One region of the Pseudoalteromonas sp. SCQQ13 genome, then DNA from elsewhere that is predicted to be linked to it. Evidence: predicted binding sites of a transcription regulator. Region 1 holds the regulator's gene; each other region holds the start of a gene.
What was found. The regulator sigma-54, encoded in region 1, starts transcription at its own class of promoters, with help from an activator protein. The targets are predictions, from matches to a motif close to GTTGGCACGNNNNTNGNNT.

Region 1 (5,374 bases):
CGCATAGTCTTAAGCGTTTTATTCATCACCTGTATGGTTTGGCTTTGGTACCCTTATTTTACTCAGGTAAATACGGTTGCTAAAGCCGACTCAGAAGTAATAGCTAAACCCGATTACACCGCCATTGAGCTAAAACAAACAGCTTTTGACGAAAACGGTGAAATTAGCCATAAAGTAACTGCGGTTAAAACGGAGCTTTACGAGCAGCTAGGATTTACCTTATTCGAAAAACCTACTTTCATATTGTACGACGACAGACAAAAAACGTGGCGTATCAATGCTGATGAAGCAACACTTTACGATGAAAGACAATTAATTTTAGAGGGTAATGTAACTGCCCAAAACTTAATTGATGGCGCAATGATAGACAAAATTACCGCCGACAATATTCAAGTAGATATAATGCTACTCACTATGCGCAGCGAACAGCCCGTTATTATAACTGGACCGAATTTAAAGATCACCGGTAAAGGCCTTGAAGCCAATTTAACAACCGAGGTGATAAAACTAATTAACCATACGCGAACACTATATTATGACCAATAACCTTGCAAAAATACTTATTATTCCATCGCTTATACTTGTATTTAATAGTAATGCGGCAGAGCAAAGTACTTCCCCATTAGCTAATCAAATTTCTATTAGTGCTGACCGCCAAGAAGGCCAACTAAAAGAAAACGTTGGTATTTTTGAGAAAAACGTCGAGATAATTCACGGTAATCGTCGTATCACCGCCGATCGTTTAGAAGTACATAAGCGCGACGAACTTGGCGATAATAAACAACTATTAATTGCCACGGGCAGCCCTGCATATTTTGAAGAAAAGCAAGCAGATGGCACTGTCATGAGCGCCAGCGCTAACGAAGTACGTTACGATGTAGCGAAACGTTTTTTAACCCTGGTAGGAGATGCAAACATTTCTCAAGCTGGGCAAAAAATTACGGCTAAAAGCATCACCTATGATATAGAGCAACAGCTTATAAGTGCTGAAAAAGATGAAAACTCAACTGATCGGGTACACACTATTTTAGTGCCTGTAGACGTAAAAAAAGAACAAAAACTCAATAAAGGTCAGCCATGAGTACATTAAAAGCAGAGCTATTAGCAAAAAGCTATAAAGGCCGTGAAGTTGTTAAAAATGTAGGACTTGAAGTAAAAGCTGGCAGCATTGTTGGTTTACTTGGCCCAAATGGCGCAGGTAAAACCACTACCTTTTACATGATTGTAGGCTTAGTACCTAGCGACAAAGGTAAAATATTAATTGATGATAACGATATTACCTTACTTCCTATGCACAGCCGTGCTCGTTTAGGTATTGGTTATTTACCACAAGAATCTTCTATTTTTAGAAAGCTCACTGTGTATCAAAATTTAATGGCTATTTTAGAAACGCGTAAGCAACTAAATAAACAAGCCAGGGAAGAAACCCTAAATAGTTTATTGGACGAATTTAGCCTGCAACATATTCGCGACAGCTTAGGTATGGCGCTATCTGGTGGTGAACGTCGCCGCGTAGAAATAGCACGTGCTTTAGCTGCAGATCCTAAATTTATATTGCTTGATGAGCCCTTTGCTGGCGTGGATCCTATTTCAGTACTCGATATTAAAAAAATTATAGAACACCTTAAAAATCGTGGTATTGGCGTACTAATTACCGACCACAATGTAAGGGAAACCCTTGATGTTTGTGAAAAAGCCTACATTGTTTCTCATGGGGAGCTAATTGCATCTGGTACTCCTGAATTTGTATTAAACGATAAAACAGTACGTGATGTTTATTTAGGCGAGCAGTTCAAACTGTAATATTTATGTTATTACTATAAGCATCTGCTAAGATTAATCATATCAATTTATAAGGATTGTTAGAGATAAATGAGGCAATCATTACAGCTGCGCATGGGCCAGCAACTTACAATGACTCCGCAACTGCAACAGGCTATTCGCTTATTGCAGCTTAGTACCTTGGATCTCCAGCAAGAAATACAAGAAGCACTTGATAGCAACCCATTACTTGAAGTTGATGAACAAGATTACACGGAAGAATCAGCAGGTAAAAACGAGCAAAAAGCAGATGACATTACTGTTAGCGCCTCTGCTGACGACACCCCAAGCGAGTATGAGCAAGATAGCGGTGAAGCACTAAATAAAGACACCATAAGCGACGACATGGCCATGGATGTATCATGGGATGAATATATGAGCGCAGCGCCTGCCTCTTCATCAGGGCCAATGCCTGAAGATGAATCTATTTATCAAGGTGCATCAACCGAAACCCTGCATGAATACTTAATGTGGCAATTACAGCTCACCCCTTTTAGCCCTACCGACGAAGCTATTGCCATAGCTATCGTTGAAGCCGTAGATGACTCTGGTATTTTAACCCTCAGTTGCGAAGACCTTTTAGCAAGCTTTAACCAAGAAACTGACGACGAACACGAAGTAGAACTAGATGAAATAGAAGCAGTGCTAAAGCGCATTCAATTATTTGATCCTGTTGGTATTGCAGCTCGCAGCTTGCAAGAATGCTTATGCATTCAATTAAATCAATTTGATAAAGACACCCCTTATATTAACGAAACAAAAATGGTGTTAACTGATCATATCGATTTACTCGCTGCTCGCGACTATCGTACGTTAATGAAAAAAACTAAGCTCAAAGAAGAAGAGCTTAAAGAAATAATGACACTTATTCATACGCTTAATCCTAAGCCTGCGGATACTATTGTCAGAGAAGAGTCTGAATACGTTATACCTGACGTGTCTGTTAAAAAAATAAAAGGCCGCTGGGTGGTAGAGCTAAACCCTGATAGCATGCCAAAAATACGTGTTAACAGCCAATATGCGGCTATGTCTCGTACAGTAAAATCCAGCGGTGACAGCCAATTTATTCGCTCGCACTTACAAGAAGCTAAATGGTTTATTAAAAGCCTAGAAAGTAGAAACGAAACACTCCTGAAAGTAACTAATTGTATTGTTAAGCAGCAACAAGCGTTTTTTGAACATGGCCCAGAAGCCATGAAACCTATGGTATTAAACGATGTTGCCGAAATAGTTGAAATGCACGAGTCGACTATTTCACGGGTCACTACGCAAAAATATATGCACACTCCACGTGGCATTTTTGAGCTTAAGTACTTTTTTTCAAGCCATGTAAGCACCGAAAATGGTGGCGAATGTTCATCAACTGCCATACGTGCCCTGATTAAAAAGTTGATAGCTGCAGAAAACTTAGCCAAACCATTGAGTGATAGCAAGATTGCAGATATATTGGCTGAGCAAGGAATTAAAGTAGCTAGACGGACAATTGCAAAATATCGCGAATCTCTGGCTATTCCCCCGTCGAATCAACGTAAAAGCTTGATTTAAGACGTACAACAAAGAGGAAAATGCTGATGCAACTAAACTTAACTGGTCGTCATGTAGACATTACAGACTCATTAAGAGACTATGTAAATAATAAATTTGCAAAGCTGCAAAGACACTCAGATCACATAACTAATGTGCATGTTATTCTCGATGTAGAAAAATTAAGTCAAAAAGCTGAAGCAACAATTTTTGTAAGTGGCGCTGAGCTATTTGCATCGACCGAACACCAAGATATGTACGCTGCCATTGACTCGTTGATTGACAAACTCGATCGTCAAGTAATTAAACACAAAGAGAAGTTTGCTCGACACTAACACTATGAAATTAAGCTCACTTATATGCCAGGACTGCAGCAAAGCTGTGGTCCTTTTTAATAGTAAAAAAAGAATTTTAGAATTCATCAGTGAACTCGCGCATAAAAAAATGCCGTATTTACCTCAGCAAGATATTCTCACTGCTTTATTGGCAAGAGAAAAGCTAGGTAGTACCGGTATTGGCCGAGGAATAGCAATTCCACATGGCCGTATGAGCGGGGCACAAGAGCCTCTTGCCTTAATTTTAATAAGCGAAACCGCTATTAATTTTGATGCAATTGATAATCGTCCAGTTGATATTTTTGTTGCGCTTATAGTGCCCGATGGCGATAACCAGCAGCACTTGAAAACACTAGCCACAATAGCTGATAAACTAAACGATAAAGAGTTTTGTAAGCAATTGCGTGCGGCAAAGTCTGATGAAGCGTTATACCAAGTTATTTTGGATCAATCCTAGTTACTAATAAAGGGGTGGTAAATGGAATTAATTATTATAAGTGGCCGTTCAGGTTCTGGTAAGTCAGTTGCTTTACGTGTTGTAGAAGATTTAGGTTACTATTGTGTAGATAATATTCCGGTAAATTTGCTGCCTTCATTAGTGCGCAGTGTCTCTGATAACTACGATAAAATAGCCGTTAGTATAGACGTGCGTAACCTGCCTAAAGACCAGCAGCAGTTTAACGATATCCTTGAGTACTTGCCCGACTTTGCTAAACCAACGTTATTTTATTTAGATAGCGACGATCAAACGTTAATCCGCCGTTATTCAGAAACACGTCGTTTGCACCCGCTTTCGATTGATTCGCTACCGCTAGATTTAGCAATAAAAAAAGAAAAAGAATTACTCGATGTACTCGTAACGCGGGCTGATCATGTCATTGATACAACCGATTTAAGTGTGCATCAACTTGCTGAATCTATGCGTGAAACCATACTCGGTAAAAAAGACAAACAGCTTATCATTACCTTTGAGTCGTTTGGCTTTAAGCATGGTATTCCCAAAGGTGCTGATTATGTTTTTGATGCGCGTTTTTTACCAAACCCACACTGGGAACCGGAGCTCAAGCCTTTAACTGGATTAGATCAACCAGTAAAAGATTATTTAGCTAGTCATAGTATTGTGCAAAAATTCACTTGGCAAATTCAAACCTTTGTACAAACGTGGTTACCACACCTAGAGCGTAATAATCGCAGTTATTTAACCATTGCTATTGGTTGTACTGGTGGTCAGCACCGCTCAGTTTATTTAGCGCAAACAATTGGTGAAAGCTTTGCTATGTCTCACCCTAATGTAAAAATTCGCCATCGCGAGCAAGAAAAATAATTCAATTTAAATAATCATCTGTTCAGCTTAAGTAGAGTATCTTATGCGCTTAGAAAATACATTTTTAATAAAAAACAAGCTAGGCCTGCATGCTAGAGCTGCTACCGTATTAGCACAATTAGCGGTACAATTTGACGCATCTATTACCTTATTTCAAGATGAAAAAGAAGCCGCTGGCGATAGCGTACTGGCTTTAATGTTACTAGAAAGCAGCCAAGGTAAAGAAGTAAAAGTAGTGTGCGAAGGACCCGATGCAGAGCATGCTTTACATGCCGTTGGCCAATTAATAGCGCAGCGCTTTAACGAACAAGAATAGTAGGCACTTTATTTAAACCAAGTAAACGAGCTAAAATATAGGGTTAGTGAAACC
Region 2 (5,374 bases), on a different contig from region 1:
ATTTAACCGGTAGAGTTAAAGCCGGTGAGCTAGTTAACCATATGGCCAGCCAAGTAGGTGGTAAAGGTGGCGGCCGTCCAGATATGGCACAAGCGGGTGGCTCTGAGCCAGAAAACCTAACTGCAGCATTAGACAGTGTAACAGCTTGGTTTACTGAGAAAACACAAGCTTAAGTGGCACTTATTGTTCAAAAGTTCGGTGGCACTTCAGTTGGTTCAATAGAGCGAATTGAAGCGGTTGCCGACCTTGTTGTTAAAACTAAACAACAAGGCCATCAAGTGGTTGTAGTGCTCTCGGCTATGTCGGGAGAAACCAACCGCTTAATTAATCTCGCCAAACAAATAGATACTCGGCCAAGTAGCCGTGAACTTGACGTATTAATTAGCACCGGCGAGCAGGTTTCGGTGGCTTTATTAGCTATGGCTATTATTAAACGCGGTCATTCTGCTGTGAGTTTATTAGCCGATCAGGTTAATATTTTAACCGATAATATGTTTGGCAAAGCCCGTATTACAGATGTAGCTGCAACGCGTTTAAAACATGAGCTTGAGCATAACCGTATTGCAATTATTGCGGGTTTTCAGGGCCGTGATATTGAAGGAAATGTAACTACATTAGGGCGTGGCGGTACCGATACTTCGGCGGTTGAAATTGCTGGAGCAATAAAAGCTGACGAATGTCAGATCTATACCGACGTTAACGGCGTATATACTACAGACCCTCGTGTTGAACCTAATGCACGACGAATGAGCCAAGTTACCTTTGCTGAAATGCTAGAGTTAGCAAGTTTAGGGGCTAAAGTATTGCATATTCGTTCAGTTGAAGCGGCAGGAAAGCACAATGTGCCACTTAGGGTGCTATCAAGTTTTTACCCTGATGCTGGTACATTGATTAGTTTTGAGGAGAGCGATATGCCTGGTAATGTCGTTTCGGGTATTGCGTTTAATCGTGATGAATGTTTAATAAATGTAGAGGGTGTACTTAGTGGTACACAATATCTTGCAAAGATTTTGAAACTTTTTGCAGATAATGGCATCGAAATAGATATGATTAATCAAGTTAATCATAATGTTGACAAAGTAGACTATGCTTTTACTGTACACACAAATGATTATTTACACGCATTAGACGTTTTAACAGAGCAGCAAGCTCAGTTAACAGCACAAAATATTTTTGGGTTAACAACAGTGGCTAAAGTGTCTGCTGTTGGTATGGGTATGAAGTCACATTCGGGTGTTGCTAGTTTATTTTTTGATGCATTAGCTGCAGAAAATATTAATGTTATTTTAGTGTCTACATCAGAAATTAAAATATCGGTTTTAATAGATGAAAAATACCTAGAGTTGGCTGTTCGTGCATTACATAAGATATTTTTAACAGAAAATGAATAGATTGATAGGTTTTACTTACTTTTTAGTCTAATTTTCATTAAAATGTTTTAGCGGAATCTTATAATTTTATTGGAACAAGGGAGCAAAAGAATGCTAATACTAACTCGTAGAGTAGGTGAAACCCTAATGATCGGTGACGAAGTAACCGTTACTGTTCTAGGTGTTAAAGGGAATCAAGTTCGAATCGGTGTTAACGCACCAAAAGACGTTTCAGTGCATCGTGAAGAGATTTACATGCGTATTCAAGCTGAAAAGTCTAACCCTGAACCTGGCAATGCTTAATCAGCAATGTATATAACTTAGTTACATACTGAGTTATTGCCAAAAGCCACTCACTGAGTGGCTTTTTTGTGTATAAAATTAAGTGTTTCGGCAGTTAATATGTGCTTGGATATATACTGCATACCTTTTTTGTTTTTTAATAGTATGCCGCGCTCTGTGGTTATAACTTCGTTAATATCTGACCACAGAAGTTGGGTGTTTTTATAAAAGTTACTCGATTTAATCCCTTCTTCGTCAAAGGTAAGGGTGACCTCAGACCCCGAGGCTTTGCTTAGCATTTGTCTAGTAACCCACCAAGGACGGCGATAATAAAAGGCAATACATTCGAGTACCGCAACCATGATCAGAAAAGATCCTAGGTAATGATCGTCTAAACCATAAATTCCAAATAAACCGAGTGCTACTAATAGCGCCAATAAAAAGTATTTTGGTTGCGCGCGCTTGCTATGCGCAACTGATTCGTCAAAGCACTCATAAAAATAAGGCTTATCAAGCGTGTAGGTTGTTGTAAGTGTCATATAGAAGTTCTTAAAACATAGTTATATGCATTTTAACAAGCTAACCAGTAAATGCGCAGTTATATAATAAATAACTGCATAATAGATAAAGATATTGGCGTTTATTATTTATCAGATCCAACCTTTAATTTAGATATTATTTTATTACACACATAAAAAAACGGCTCATTTTAGAGCCGTTTTTTTAATAAATTAGAAGAATTAACAGTTAGTTTCTTCTGCATTTACACCTTCTTTTACTTCTTCACATGCATCTTCAACTTTGTTTTGCACGTCAGTTACTGCTTCGTCAATACGTTCACCAGCATCTTCTGCGTGGTTATCTTCACAGCCCATAATAAATAAACTTGCGAATAGGCCAATTAGTGCTGCTCTTAAAGTTGTCGAATTCATAATGTAATTCCTTGTAAATTTTGATTTAAATGATTTTTAATTAGTTTAAAACTTTAGTTTGTTACCTAGGGCTTTTTGCCACGTAGGGCACCCGATACTAAAGATATAACTAAAAGTATTAAAAATATAAAAAATATAATTTTTGCAATACCCGCTGCGGCGCCTGCTATACCACCAAAACCTAACACTGCAGCAATTAAAGCAATTACTAAAAAAGTGATTGTCCAGCGTAACATTGTATTCTCCTTGGTTTATCAAATTTGCTCAATGGATATGATGCGAGTTACGTGCCATTGTTTTTTTGCTTTTAAATCAATGGCTTGCTTTTGTTTGTGTTATTTCAGCGTGCACTCAATGGTAAGTTTTACGCTTTGCTATGTAATTTATTCATACTGATACAAGTGATTATGGATGTTAGTTTTTTATAAGAGAAGTTAGCGCATATTGATTTTTAGAATTGAGTTTAAGAGCTATTAAATTGCAGTTCGAGACTTACGAGCATAGCGGGCTTAATAACAGCGGCTATTTAAATGGTTGAATAATTAACAAATATATTTGGTAAGACCAATTGCCAGTGGTGAAATTACTTTATGCTAATAGAACTGTTAACGCTTTACTTTAAGTGCATTATTAACGGTTTTTAGGTCGCCTATATAACTTTTATTTATATTCACTATTTTTATTATCTATGTAATAGCGCGTATCTAGTCCTTTTTGTAGTGTTAAGTTAATTAATAGCATGTTAGTTTTGTTTAAATTGGTTTTACCAATTTACAGGCTATAGACAAAACACTGTTTTTTGTTATTATTCGGTGAATAATTATTTACGTAAAATGATTTTTTATTTTGATTTCGGTATAAGTTTTATAGGAGAGGAAAATGGATATCGCTGCTTTACTTACAACAGCAAGCAACTTAATGCTAACCGGTATGGTGGGGGTGTTTGTGTTTCTGTCATTATTAATTACCTGCGTTACGGTTATGTCTAAGCTGGTATCTCGCTTTGCAGAGCCTGAGCTTGCAATGCCTGCCAGAACACCGTCTTTTAAATCACAAGGTGTGCCTAATGAGCACATCGCCGCAATTAGTGCTGCCATTGCTCAGTACAAAACAAACAATAATTAAAGGAGCACTTAAATGGCTAAATTAAAATTAACAGAACTGGTACTACGTGATGCGCATCAATCATTGTTAGCAACTCGTATGCGCCTTGACGATATGCTACCGATTGCAAAAAAGCTTGATGATGCAGGTTATTGGTCTATTGAGTCGTGGGGTGGAGCTACGTTTGATTCGTGTATTCGTTATTTAGGTGAAGATCCTTGGGAGCGTATTCGCGCACTAAAAAAAGCGATGCCAAATACCAAACAGCAAATGCTATTACGCGGTCAAAATTTATTAGGTTACCGCCATTATGCTGACGATGTAGTAGAAAAATTTGTAGAGCGTGCCCATAAAAATGGCGTTGATGTATTTCGTATATTTGATGCAATGAACGATGTACGTAATCTTGAAACGGCAATTAAAGCGGCTATAAAAGTAGGCGCACATGCCCAAGGGACTATTTCTTATACAGTAAGCCCTGTTCATACGCTTGATATGTGGTTAACGCTAGCTAAGCAGTTGGAAGATTTAGGCTGTCATTCAATTTGTATTAAAGATATGGCGGGTTTATTAAAGCCGTACGATGCTGAAAAACTAATTAAAGCACTAAAAGAAACTGTATCTATTCCAATTGCAATGCAGTGCCACGCCACAACAGGTTTAAGTACTGCGACTTATCAAAAAGCGATTGATGCAGGCATTGATATGCTTGATACCGCAATTTCATCTATGAGTATGACTTACGGACACACCGCAACTGAAACTATTGTATCGATAGTTGAAGGGACTGAGCGTGATACTGAGCTTGATTTAAATCACCTTGAAGAAATTGCTGCTTACTTTAGAGATGTACGTAAAAAATACGCGGCATTTGAAGGTAGCTTAAAAGGGGTTGATGGCCGTATTTTACTCGCGCAAGTACCTGGTGGCATGTTAACTAACATGGAAAACCAGCTTAAAGAGCAAGGCGCAGCAGATAAGCTTAATGAAGTTTTACTTGAGATCCCACGTGTACGAGAAGATTTAGGCTTTTTACCGCTTGTTACACCAACGTCGCAAATTGTAGGCACTCAAGCGGTACTTAATGTACTAACGGGTGAGCGCTATAAAACAATTACTAAAGAAACAGCTGGCGTATTAAAAGGTGAATATGGCCTAACACCAGCACCTATGAATAAAGAGCTACAAGAGCGTGTGCTTGATGGAGCAGAGGTAATTACTTGTCGTCCTGCAGATAATATTGCACCTGAGCTTGCAACGCTTGAGGCTGAATTATTAAAAGAAGTACAAGAGCAAGGTTTAACTCTTGCTGATGAGCAAATTGATGACGTACTAACGTATGCATTATTCCCACAGGTTGGTTTGAAGTTTATTAAAAACCGTAACAACCCAGATGCATTTGAGCCAGTTCCTTGTGTTGAAGATAAAAGTAATAAAGCTCCCTCTAAATCAGCTTCAAATAACAACAGCGTTAAAGCTGAGCAATACAGCGTAAAAGTAGACGGTAAGGTTTACGACGTTGTTGTAGCTCAAGGCGGCGAGCTTAAAGAAGTTACATTAAAAGACTCAGAACATATTCCTCAGTCTGCTTCGGTTGCATCAGGCGAAACACTTAACGCCCCTTTAGCCGGTAATATTTTTAAGATAAAGGTAAAAGCAGGGCAAGTTGTGAATGAAGGTGATGTA
Region 3 (5,374 bases), on a different contig from region 1:
GTTATTTTAAATACGCATTGATCCTAACTACTGCTGTGCTATTGAGCTTTAAGCTCTTTGCGCAGCAGGAAATGATGGATCATAGCCATATGCCTATTGCAGTACCAAACGCTGCACCCACACCGGCACTGAGCCTTAAGTTATTAAAAGATAGTATGTCGGGTTATAACTTAATTCTAGATACACAGCGTTATGATTTATCAGTGCCTCCTGAGGGCGCAATGAACATGCAACAAATGATGAGCGCGACAACAAACGAAAATACCGGTTTTTTACAAGGCCACGCTCATTTATATATTAATGGCGTTAAAATACAGCGAATTTACGGACATGCATTGCATTTACCTGCTAACTTATTTAAAAGTGGTATAAATACCGTATCGGTTACTTTAAATAATCATGGTCACATGTATTGGACCGCTCAGGGCAAAAAAATAGTTGCTACGTTGTATGTTAATGATCAAACCAAAGAGTTTATAACATACCGATTTGAAAGCTTTCCTAGCAAGGTTAAAAATACGCATTAATGAAAATTCATAATAAACTTTTTTTAATACTATTTAGTTTTACCTTTAGTGTTATTGCAGGGATGGTAATACTTATACAGTGGAGTATAGGGCAAGGCGTTATTGATTTTGTTAATGCAAAAGAGATAAAAGCATTAGAACCACTTACGCTACAACTTGCAAAGCAGTATCAAAAAACGCCCTCGTGGGAGTTAGTTATTGGCGGCGACAAAAACTTTAGAATGCTTATAGAATCGCAACTAGAAAACAGCCAGTTTTTATCTAAGTTACCAAAAAGCCCTGATCCAAGAGGGCGAATGATGCGCCGGCCACCACCATCCGAGCATATTGTTTTAGGCGCGCGCCGACCACCTCCTGAAAATATTGCTCATTATGCTTTGCTTGACGAAAATAAACAGCGAATAGTGGGCAGGTATTTAAGTAATTTAAACTATATGACTACAGCCATTACAGTGAATAATAAAGCGGTTGGTTATTTAGCTGTATCCAAAAGAGATAGCTTAGTTGATGGCTACGAACTTGATTTTTTACAGCAGCAAACAAACTACTTATGGTTTATTGCTTTAGCGGCGGTACTGCTTACATTACTGGTTACCTTTTTATTATCTCGGCATTTAGTTAGCCCAGTAAAACAAATAGCTAACGGTATGCACCGCTTAACGCAAGGCAATTACGAGACTAAGCTGACCCTAGATCGAAAAGACGAACTAGGGCAGTTAAGCGAGGATTTTAATACGCTTGCATTTACGCTCGCCAAAGACGAGCAAGTACGTAAACGCTGGCTTGCCAATATTTCTCATGAGCTTAGAACGCCAATGAGCATTTTGCTTGGTGAGCTTGAAGCTATGCTACTTGGCATACGCGAGCCAAATGCAAAAAATATAAACTCGGCCAACGACGAAGCCCTGCATTTAAAGCGCTTAATAGACGATTTGCATATGCTCAATAGCGCAGAGTTAGGGGGCATGCATTACACTATGCAAGCTACTGATATGGCATTGTTATTAAATACTATTGAGCAAAAATATCTGGTTATACTTGAGCAACATAATATAAAGCTTTACCTATTAAATGCTGCAAAAAATATAACCGTTCAAGCAGATAAAACACGCCTTTTACAGTTATTCGATAATATTTTAATGAACGCAGTGCATTACGCACAATGCTCTACTATTTCATTAACGGCGAGTAATATAAGTATTAAAGGGCAAATGTATTTACAGCTTATTATTGAAGATAATGGCGTGGGGGTTGAGCCATCGCATTTATCGCACTTATTTGAGTATTTATACCGAGTAGATAGTTCGCGAAATCGCCAAGAGGGCGGTTCGGGTTTGGGGTTATCTATTTGTCAGCACATAGTTAAAGGTCATAAAGGCGAGATTAAAGCTGAAAAATCTAGTTTAGGCGGTCTTGCTATCATTATTAAATTACCCTTATTTAAAGCTTAGAGGACACTATGCAAGAGCAAATATTGATTGTAGAAGATGAGGTTAAGCTGGCTAACTTAATAAGCGATTTTTTAACAAGCCATCATTACATAACGCATCAAATACATCATGGTAATGAAGTACTACCTTGGCTTGAAATTAACAAGCCTAGTGTGATTTTGCTCGACATAATGCTACCTGGTCAAAGCGGAATTGAATTGTGTAAAGCAATTAGGCAGTTCTCTAATGTGCCTATCATTATGGTGTCGGCAAAGGTAGAGGAGATTGACCGATTACTTGGGCTTGAATTAGGAGCCGATGACTATATTTGTAAGCCTTTTAGTTATGCAGAGCTGGTGGCGCGTGTTAAAGCTATTTTAAGGCGCTTGAATAACGTTAAGCCAAAAACCAATGTTATGCAACTTGATGAAAGCACCTACAGTGTAAAATACAAAGCAGCAAGTATTGAGCTTACCAATGTTGAGTTTCAGTTATTTAAGCCCTTGTTTAACAACCCTAACCGTATTTATTCGCGCGATAGCTTAATGGATACTATGTACGCCGATCAACGTATTGTGAGCCAGCGTACTATTGATAGTCATATAAAAAAATTGCGTAAAAAGCTGGACGAATTAACCAAAACCGACAGCGTTATTCAATCGGTTTATGGTGTTGGTTATCGCTTTGTAAATCCACAGCAGTGTAATTAACAACAAAATATTTGATTAATTAGCAAATACGATGCGTTAACGTAAGTAATTAATAGCCACTTTAGCTATTTACTCGCATTAGCATTTCGCTATCATTTTAAATTTATGCATTAGCGATATACATTATTTTTACTTCCTCATTATTTGCACATTGTTTGCATTTTTACAGCGTAATCTTTTGTTATTAATTAAACAAAAGGTTACGAGCATGAAACACTTATCATCACTTACAATTATTACACTATTGTCGGTTGCTTTTTCAGTAAATGTTGCAGCAAGAGGCAGCGATTGCAAACCACCTAAACCTGATTTTTCAAGCATGGATACCAATAGCGATGGCGTAATTAGCTATGCAGAGTTTAGCGCTAAAAAACCACCACACGGCGAAGACGCACAAACAATTTTTGACGAAATAGATTCAGATGGTAATGGCGAAATTAGTGAGCAAGAAGTAAATGATCATAAACCACCTCGTCGTAAGCGTTGAAAGGATACTGTAATGATTAATAATATTAGCAGTAATTCTGCAAGCCTGGTGCAGCAACAAAGTAGCCAAACCGCAAAGTTAACAACAGCACAAAGTGACTTTGTAAAACAAACACTCGCTGAATTCGATGCCGAAAATTTAACGGCAGAAAACGCGCTAAGTATTCAAGCTGCACTTAAAGAGCAAGGTATAGCGCCAACAAAAGAGTTGGCTGAGCTAATGGGCGAGTTGGAGTTTGAGGCTAAAAGCATAGGTGATGCTGCTCGACCTGAAGGTCAGCGCCCACCACTACCGCCTAAAAATTCAATTGAGCAAGTAAATACTAAAGATGTAGTTAGTTATTTAGATGAGTTGTTAGCGCAGTATTCAAGCCAGTTAAATGACGAAGATAAAAGTGCTATTTTATCGGCGGTTCAAGAAAAGTTTGCTTTATCACAAGGTGATTCGATACTGAGTGTTAAAGCGTAATTATAAATAAGGCAACACCTAAACTAAAAAACCAGCTATTACTGCTGATTTTTTAGTTTACCAATAACAGCAAGGTTAAAAGTCACTACTACTGTGGCGCTCTGCTAGTTGCTCTTCTTCAGGTCCCCATGTGCGGTTAACGCGACGACCACGTTTTACGCCAGGGCGCTTTGAAACCTGTTTAGCCCAACGTACAACATGAGTGTATGAGGCAACATCTAAAAATTCAGCTGCATCATAAATGTCGCCAAGCACTAAAGAGCCATACCAAGGCCAAATTGCGATATCGGCAATTGAGTACTCATCTCCTGCCATGTATTCGTTTGCACTTAAATGGCGGTTTAGCACGTCAAGCTGGCGCTTGGTTTCCATGGTGAAACGATCAATAGGATATTGCATTTTAGTGGGTGCATAACTATAAAAGTGGCCAAAGCCACCACCTAAGTACGGCGCTGAGCCCATTTGCCAAAATAGCCAGTTACGACATTCAGTTTTAGCTTTTAAATCTTTAGGTATAAGCACATCAAACTTTTCTGCTAGGTATTGCAGTATAGAGCCCGATTCAAAAATACGTGTTGGCGGCGTGGTTGAATGATCCATTAACGCTGGAATTTTTGAATTTGGATTAATATCTACAAAGTCAGAACCAAACTGATCACCATCACCTATGCTGATTAAATATGCGTCGTATTCTGCATCGGTTAAGCCCAGCTCTAACAGCTCTTCAAACATAATAGCGGCTTTTTGACCATTTGGTGTAGCAAGCGAATAAAGCTGAAATGCGTGCTCGCCAATAGGTAAGGTTTTGTCATGAGTTGCGCCGGCAATGGGGCGATTAATGCTGGCAAATTTACCGCCACTCTCACTGTCCCATGTCCAAACTTTGGGTGGGGTGTATTGATTTTGATCACTCATAAAAATAACCTCTGTTTAAATGAAATACATATAAAAAATATATGTATTAATAAATGTGGCCATTAAAATAAATTAAAGGCGAGTTTTTTGACTTTTAAGTTTGTCGGATTTTGCTAATTTATAGCCTAAAAACAATCCGCTCAATGCTCCAAATAAGTGGCTTTCAAACGAAATATGCAAGCGCTGTGGTAGTACACCCCAAACAAATCCGCTGTAAAGTAGGGCAACGACAACAGCAATAACAATGGATTTAAATGAACGTCTAATTACGCCATAGCAAAGTATAAAACCCCATAACCCATATATAACGCCACTTAAACCAACATGAATATTACTACGACCAAGTGCCCATACTAAAAAACCACCTACTAATGCGGTAAAAATAAATACGTTATAAAAACGCTTAACGCTGTATTGGCAAATCAACCAACTTAAAACCATAAAAGGCAGCATGTTACTGGCAAAGTGCCACCAACTGCCATGTAAAAATGGCGCGCTCAGTATGCCAATTAAGCCATTAATGCTGCGCGGATAAATGCCAAAACCATTAAGATTAATGCCAGGTAAGCTATTAATTAGCTGTAAAACAAAGCAAATTGTAACAATACTAAAAATAGCGAAGCGTTTGCTTGTTAGTAATGACCGTGTGGTTGCCATATAATAGTCCTAGTTGAGCTTAATAGTTGCCAGTATAGGAATTGTATTTGCTAATGCAAAGCAATTAAAAAAGCACAGCATTAAATGCTGTGCTTTTTACTTATAAATCGTTATTAACCTAGTTTGGTTAGTAGCTTTTTAGCAGCAAGTTCTGAGCTTGCTGGGTTTTGACCGGTAATT
Region 4 (5,374 bases), on a different contig from region 1:
CGTAGGTATATTGAATATATCGCCGCCCAATTTACCGTTAGCATCCATTCCCAAACGGTTTTGCTGGTTAAATGCATCTGCTAACGCTAAACCCATTTGGCCTATTTGATTTTGCGCAGGTACTAAAATATCGTCTCTGAAGGCAAGTAAACCACCTATTTTGCCTTTTAATTTACTGGCATCAACTTCAAGCGGCACAGCTTTGCCGCCATTTACATCTAAGCGCAGTTCTTTAAAATTTGGATCCGGGTCGCCGCGCATCGAAAACAAGTTAAACGAGCCGTTTTGCATTACAACCGCTTCACCGCTACCCATAAAAACGAGCTTTTCACCATTGGGGCCGTCAAGCGTTTCAATGTCGATTAACTCTGATAAATCGCGAATCGCTTTGTCGCGCTCGTTATATGTGCCGCTTGCAGCAGATGCGTTGTTAGTACCATTAACACCAGCAATTTGTTGGTTTAACGATCCTATTTTTTGAATTAAGGTGTTGGCTTCATCGGAGAATATTTCGAGCTGTTCATTTACAACATTTTTTTGATCCAGCACTATTCCCGACAATCTATCCATTTGGCTTATTAAGCTGTCGGCGTTAGTCATTACTAACGAACGTGCAACCGTTGACGATGGCTGATTAAGCGCTTCTTGCACGTTATTAAATAACGAGTTAATACCAGTCGATAAGCTATTCGCTTCTTGCGAAAATAACGTGTCTACCCGGTTTGCTTCACTTACAAACTGATCAAAAAACGTTTTATTTGAGGTGTCTCGGTTTAATTGTTTTTGTGCAAATTCATTAAGTAACCTGTAGGTATTACCTTTGCCAACTTGATTGTCGATCATGGTGCCATGCTCTGTACGCTCGCGCACATAGCCGTCGGTATTTACATTGGCAATATTTTTACTGGTTGTTTGCAACAGATCAGTGTTTGCTCTTATTCCTGAATTAGCAATGTTTAATAAATTAAACGACATGTTACTTTACTCCTTGGCGGATCACGTTTGTTGCAATATTTTTAAGCTCGCTACTGTTAAGTACGCGCTTTATTTTATCCGCATAATTTGGGTCTGTTGCATAACCGGCTTGTTGTAATGAGTCTAAAAACGCTGCCGGTTTGCCGGTATTTTGTAATGCTTGTTGATAGCGTGGGTTTTGAGTTAAAAAATCAACAAAGTCGTTTACGCTGTCTTTTATTGAGTCGTAAGCCCTAAAACTGGCTTGTTTTTTAACTGCAGCGCCTTGTTCAAACTCTAAAGTTACTTTGTTGGCTTTTTCGCCCTGCCAGCTTTTATCTGACTTAATATTAAATAAGTTATTTGAGCTGTTACCGTCGCTTTTATTAATAATATGCTTACCCCAACCGGTTTCAAGCGCTGCTTGAGCCACCATAACGGCAGGGTTTAAACCAATTTTTTTAGCCGCTGTTTTAGCATGCTCCCATACCGAACTTACAAACTCTTCGGCCGTTTCAAAGTTTGGCTTAGCTACTTCTGGATTTTCGGTATTCATAGCGCTTTTATCTACAGGCTCGGTTACGGCTTTTTTACGCTGTTGCTGCGGCAACTCTATGCCAGCACGCTGATCGCTTAAAAGATCGTTACTGGTTCTGAGTACTGAAGCTGGGGTGTAATTTTTTGCCGTAGGAGAGAGTTGCTGCACTATTAAGTCGGCAAGCCCTAATGAACCATTAGACGAGAGCTCTGATGAAAGTTGCTGATCGTGCATTTCTTCAAAAAACTTTACGCTACTTGAATTTAATGGGCTTTCTTTGTCTTCGAAGGCTTCGCTGGCTTTGCGCATACTTTTAAGCAACATTTGCGTAAATATGGCTTCAAATTGTGCCGCTGCTTTTTTGAGAGCCGCTTTTGAGGCATCACTAGACGCGTCGCCACTGTTTAGGGCGTCTTTACGCAAAGCGTTTAAGTTACCTAAATCAAAAAAGTTTTGCTTATCGAGGTGATTTGTTTCCATCAGCTTTTTGACACAATAATGAATAATGTATAAAGCAATGCAAAAATTGAGCCAGAGGGGAAGGTATTAAGCAAGATGCCATCGGTTACCAGCTTTTAAAACTGACCACCGATAGCATTACGTTGTTTTAAATTACAACTAGCTGGCCGTTTATTGCGCCGGCTTCTTTTAGGGCTTCTAGTATTGCCATTAAATCGCCAGGCGCGGCGCCTACTTCGTTTATAGCGCGTACTAGGTCATCTAAGCTCACTCCGGGGTTAAATACAAATGCCCGTGAGTCGTCTTGTTTTATATCTATAATACTTTGCTGGGTAACAACGGTATCGCCATCGCTAAAAGCATTAGGCTGCGATACGTTTAGCTGCTCTGCAATCGTTACTGTTAAGCCACCGTGAGTAATAGCAGCTGGTTGCAACTTTACATTTTTACCAATAACAATAGTACCGGTACGCGAGTTAACGATAATTTTTGCCGCTGTATCTGCTGGGGTAAACTCTAGGTTTTCGAGCGTTGATAAGTAAGACACGCGCTGCGAGGCGTCTCTTGGGGCAATCACTCTAATAGACGCTGCATCGAGTGCTTGGGCGCTATTTGGGCCTACTAAATCGTTTATGGTTTTTTCTAATCGCTTGGCGGTAGTAAAGTCTGGGCGATTTAAGTTAAAAGTAATATAGTCGTTTTGCATAAATGGGCTTTTAACTGCACGCTCGACGGTTGCGCCATTTGGAATACGCCCCACTGTTGGCGTGTTTATAACGACTTTACTGCCATCAAGCCCTTCTGCGCCTAAACCACCTACAATTAAACTACCTTGGCCAATAGCGTATACGTTGCCGTCGACCCCCTTTAAAAAGGTTTGTAGTAAAGTACCACCGCGTAAACTACCTGCACTACCAATAGATGATACGGTAATATCTATAGTTTGCCCGGGCTTTCTAAAAGGCGGTAGCTCTGCATGCACAGCAACCGCAGCCACGTTTTTAATTTTTGGTTTTAAGCTTGCCGGTAGCGTAATGCCAAAGCTGTTTAACATGCCTTTAAAGCTTTGCTCGGTAAATCGGCTTTGCTCGCCCGTACCAGGTAAGCCAACAACTAGGCCATAGCCTACTAATTGGTTTGAGCGTACGCCCTCAACCATAGACACATCTTTAATGCGCTCGGCCATGGCAGGAAGTTGCCAGCCAAGTAACACCATTAAACAAAAAACTTTAAATACATTCATAATGAATGTCCTCTAAAAAGGAAAAAGTGAGCTACTAAAAAAGCGTGTTAGCCAACCGGCACTTTGCGCTTCTTGAGTTTGCCCTTTGCCCGAATATTGAATTCGTGCATTAGCAATTCTATTTGACTGTACGGTATTGTCTGCAGTTACATCTTCTGGCCTTACTAATCCCTCTAAACGAATAAATTCTTCGCCCGAGTTTAACGTTAGCCATTTTTCGCCGCGAATAACTAAATTACCATTAGGTAAAACACGCATTACGTTTACCGATATATCACCGGCTAAACTATTTGACTGATTTGATTTTGAGTCGCCTTTAAATGACGCGTCACTGCCAATACCAAATTGAATGCTGTCGCCGCCAATATTTACCGGCAATCCGCCTAAACCAATAACGGGGTCGAGTTTTGCGTCTGACTGCTTATCAGTTTCTGTTTTTGCCGCTTTAGAGGCTTGCGTAGATTCTTGCAATTTAACTGTAATTATATCGCCAGTACGCAGTGCTTTTTTATCGGCGTATAAGTCGTTCGATAAATACGTATTAAACAGTGAGCCATTAGCAACTGCCGGTTCAACATTGGGTTCTGGGTACATGGGTGCGTAGTAAGGGTCGTCTTGTACTACATCACTATTTTGTGTAGACACACAGCCACTTAACAATAAAGTACCCGCTGCAAATAATATAATATTGCGCATAATAACCTCTAAAATATTATAATTGCTGATTGATGTAGCTCATCATTTCATCAACTGCCGAAATTACTTTTGAGTTCATTTCGTAAACACGCTGGGTTTCTATTAGGTTTACCAACTCTTCGGTTACGTTTACGTTTGACGTTTCTAGTGAGCCTTGAATAATAGTGCCTAGCCCATCAACCCCAGGGTTACCCTGCACCGGCGCACCACTTACTGCAGTTTCGGTGTAAAGGTTTTGCCCTATAGGCTCAAGGCCCGACGGATTAATAAAGTCACTAATGGTAATTTGCCCAATAACCACGTTATCGGCCTGCCCTGCAACACGTACAGACACTTCACCGTCTTGCGATACAGTTATTGATTGCGCGTCGTCGGGTACGTTCATTTCTGGTTGAACTACATAACCGGCACCCGAGGTTACAACTCGCCCGTCGCCATCGGTAGTAAATTGCCCGTTGCGCGAATAAGCAATATTGCCATCTGGCTGTAGTACTTCAAAAAAGCCTGAACCAGAAATCATCCAATCTAGTGAGTTTTCAGTAGTTAGCATATTACCTTGCGAAAAGTTTTTTTGGTTAGCTACCACTTTGGCACCAGCACCTAGCATTAAACCTGATGGCATTTCGGTATCTTGCGATGAGCGACCGCCTGGTTGATTAATGTTTTGGTATAGTAAATCTTCAAAAACGGCGCGGCTTTTTTTATAACCAACTGTACTGGCGTTGGCTAAGTTATTTGAAATAACCGAAATGTCGGTTTGTTGGGCGTCAAGCCCTGTTTTACTGATCCACAATGCTGGATTCATAATCGTGTCCTCATTTTAAAGTTAAACTATGCGCAACAGCTGATCTTGCGATTGATCTATTTCTTCTGCTGTTTTCATTAGCTTTACTTGTAATTCAAATTGGCGTTGATGGCTGATCATATCGACCATTTCGTGTACCGGATTAACGTTCGACATTTCTAATGCGCCGCTTATCACTTGTACGTTAGCTGAGGTTTCAACCGTTTGATTTGGTTTTGGTCTAAATAAACCATCGTTACCTTTTTCAAGTGTTGAGTTATTTGCCTCAACCACTTTTAAACGATCAACCTCTTCTAAAAAGTTAGCCGGCGCGCCTTGTGGGCGTACTTGTATGGCACCGTCTTTACTAAATTCTATTTTTTCAATCGGGACTGGCAAAATAATAGGGCCGCCTTCGCCAATTACTTGACGACCACCGCTGGTGACTAACATGCCTTCGGCGGTAATGTTAAGCGTACCTACTTTTGTATAAGCTTCGTTGCCGGAGGCGTCTTGTACACTCAGCCAGGCATTATCGCTCATGGCAATGTCGAGCTCGCGACCGGTTTGCTGTATGCCACCCGATGTCATGTTTGAACCTGGGCGCTCTTCCATAGAAAACACCCGCGATGGCAAACCTTCACCAAACGCTTGCATAGATCGAGCTTGGGCAAAGTCGGCTTTAAAACCTGTGGTATTT

Region 2: the regulator sigma-54 is predicted to act here: its motif matches at 2,861-2,879, upstream of I6F41_RS06145 (DUF1328 family protein).
Region 3: the regulator sigma-54 is predicted to act here: its motif matches at 2,810-2,828, upstream of I6F41_RS09210 (EF-hand domain-containing protein).
Region 4: the regulator sigma-54 is predicted to act here: its motif matches at 2,010-2,028, upstream of flgJ (flagellar assembly peptidoglycan hydrolase FlgJ).

Annotation. Positions count from the first base shown of each region.
Region 1 is NZ_JADYXG010000002.1:128,403-133,776, forward strand. It holds gene lptC (LPS export ABC transporter periplasmic protein LptC) at 1-546, shown strand, start outside; gene lptA (lipopolysaccharide transport periplasmic protein LptA) at 536-1,081, shown strand; gene lptB (LPS export ABC transporter ATP-binding protein) at 1,078-1,803, shown strand; gene I6F41_RS02320 (RNA polymerase factor sigma-54) at 1,873-3,366, shown strand; gene hpf (ribosome hibernation promoting factor) at 3,393-3,680, shown strand; gene ptsN (PTS IIA-like nitrogen regulatory protein PtsN) at 3,685-4,137, shown strand; gene rapZ (RNase adapter RapZ) at 4,159-5,004, shown strand; gene I6F41_RS02340 (HPr family phosphocarrier protein) at 5,048-5,320, shown strand.
Region 2 is NZ_JADYXG010000005.1:162,293-167,666, reverse strand. It holds gene alaS (alanine--tRNA ligase) at 1-173, shown strand, start outside; gene I6F41_RS06165 (aspartate kinase) at 174-1,391, shown strand; gene csrA (carbon storage regulator CsrA) at 1,482-1,673, shown strand; gene I6F41_RS06155 (YcxB family protein) at 1,724-2,191, opposite strand; gene I6F41_RS06150 (hypothetical protein) at 2,393-2,584, opposite strand; gene I6F41_RS06145 (DUF1328 family protein) at 2,650-2,820, opposite strand; gene I6F41_RS06140 (OadG family protein) at 3,464-3,709, shown strand; gene oadA (sodium-extruding oxaloacetate decarboxylase subunit alpha) at 3,722-5,374, shown strand, end outside.
Region 3 is NZ_JADYXG010000009.1:108,841-114,214, reverse strand. It holds gene I6F41_RS09225 (hypothetical protein) at 1-527, shown strand, start outside; gene I6F41_RS09220 (ATP-binding protein) at 527-1,978, shown strand; gene I6F41_RS09215 (response regulator) at 1,987-2,667, shown strand; gene I6F41_RS09210 (EF-hand domain-containing protein) at 2,876-3,154, shown strand; gene I6F41_RS09205 (hypothetical protein) at 3,167-3,622, shown strand; gene yghU (glutathione-dependent disulfide-bond oxidoreductase) at 3,698-4,537, opposite strand; gene I6F41_RS09195 (rhomboid family intramembrane serine protease) at 4,610-5,194, opposite strand; gene I6F41_RS09190 (type 1 glutamine amidotransferase domain-containing protein) at 5,308-5,374, opposite strand, start outside.
Region 4 is NZ_JADYXG010000003.1:179,898-185,271, forward strand. It holds gene flgK (flagellar hook-associated protein FlgK) at 1-975, opposite strand, end outside; gene flgJ (flagellar assembly peptidoglycan hydrolase FlgJ) at 977-1,972, opposite strand; gene I6F41_RS04185 (flagellar basal body P-ring protein FlgI) at 2,100-3,194, opposite strand; gene flgH (flagellar basal body L-ring protein FlgH) at 3,207-3,890, opposite strand; gene flgG (flagellar basal-body rod protein FlgG) at 3,907-4,695, opposite strand; gene I6F41_RS04200 (flagellar basal body rod protein FlgF) at 4,717-5,374, opposite strand, start outside.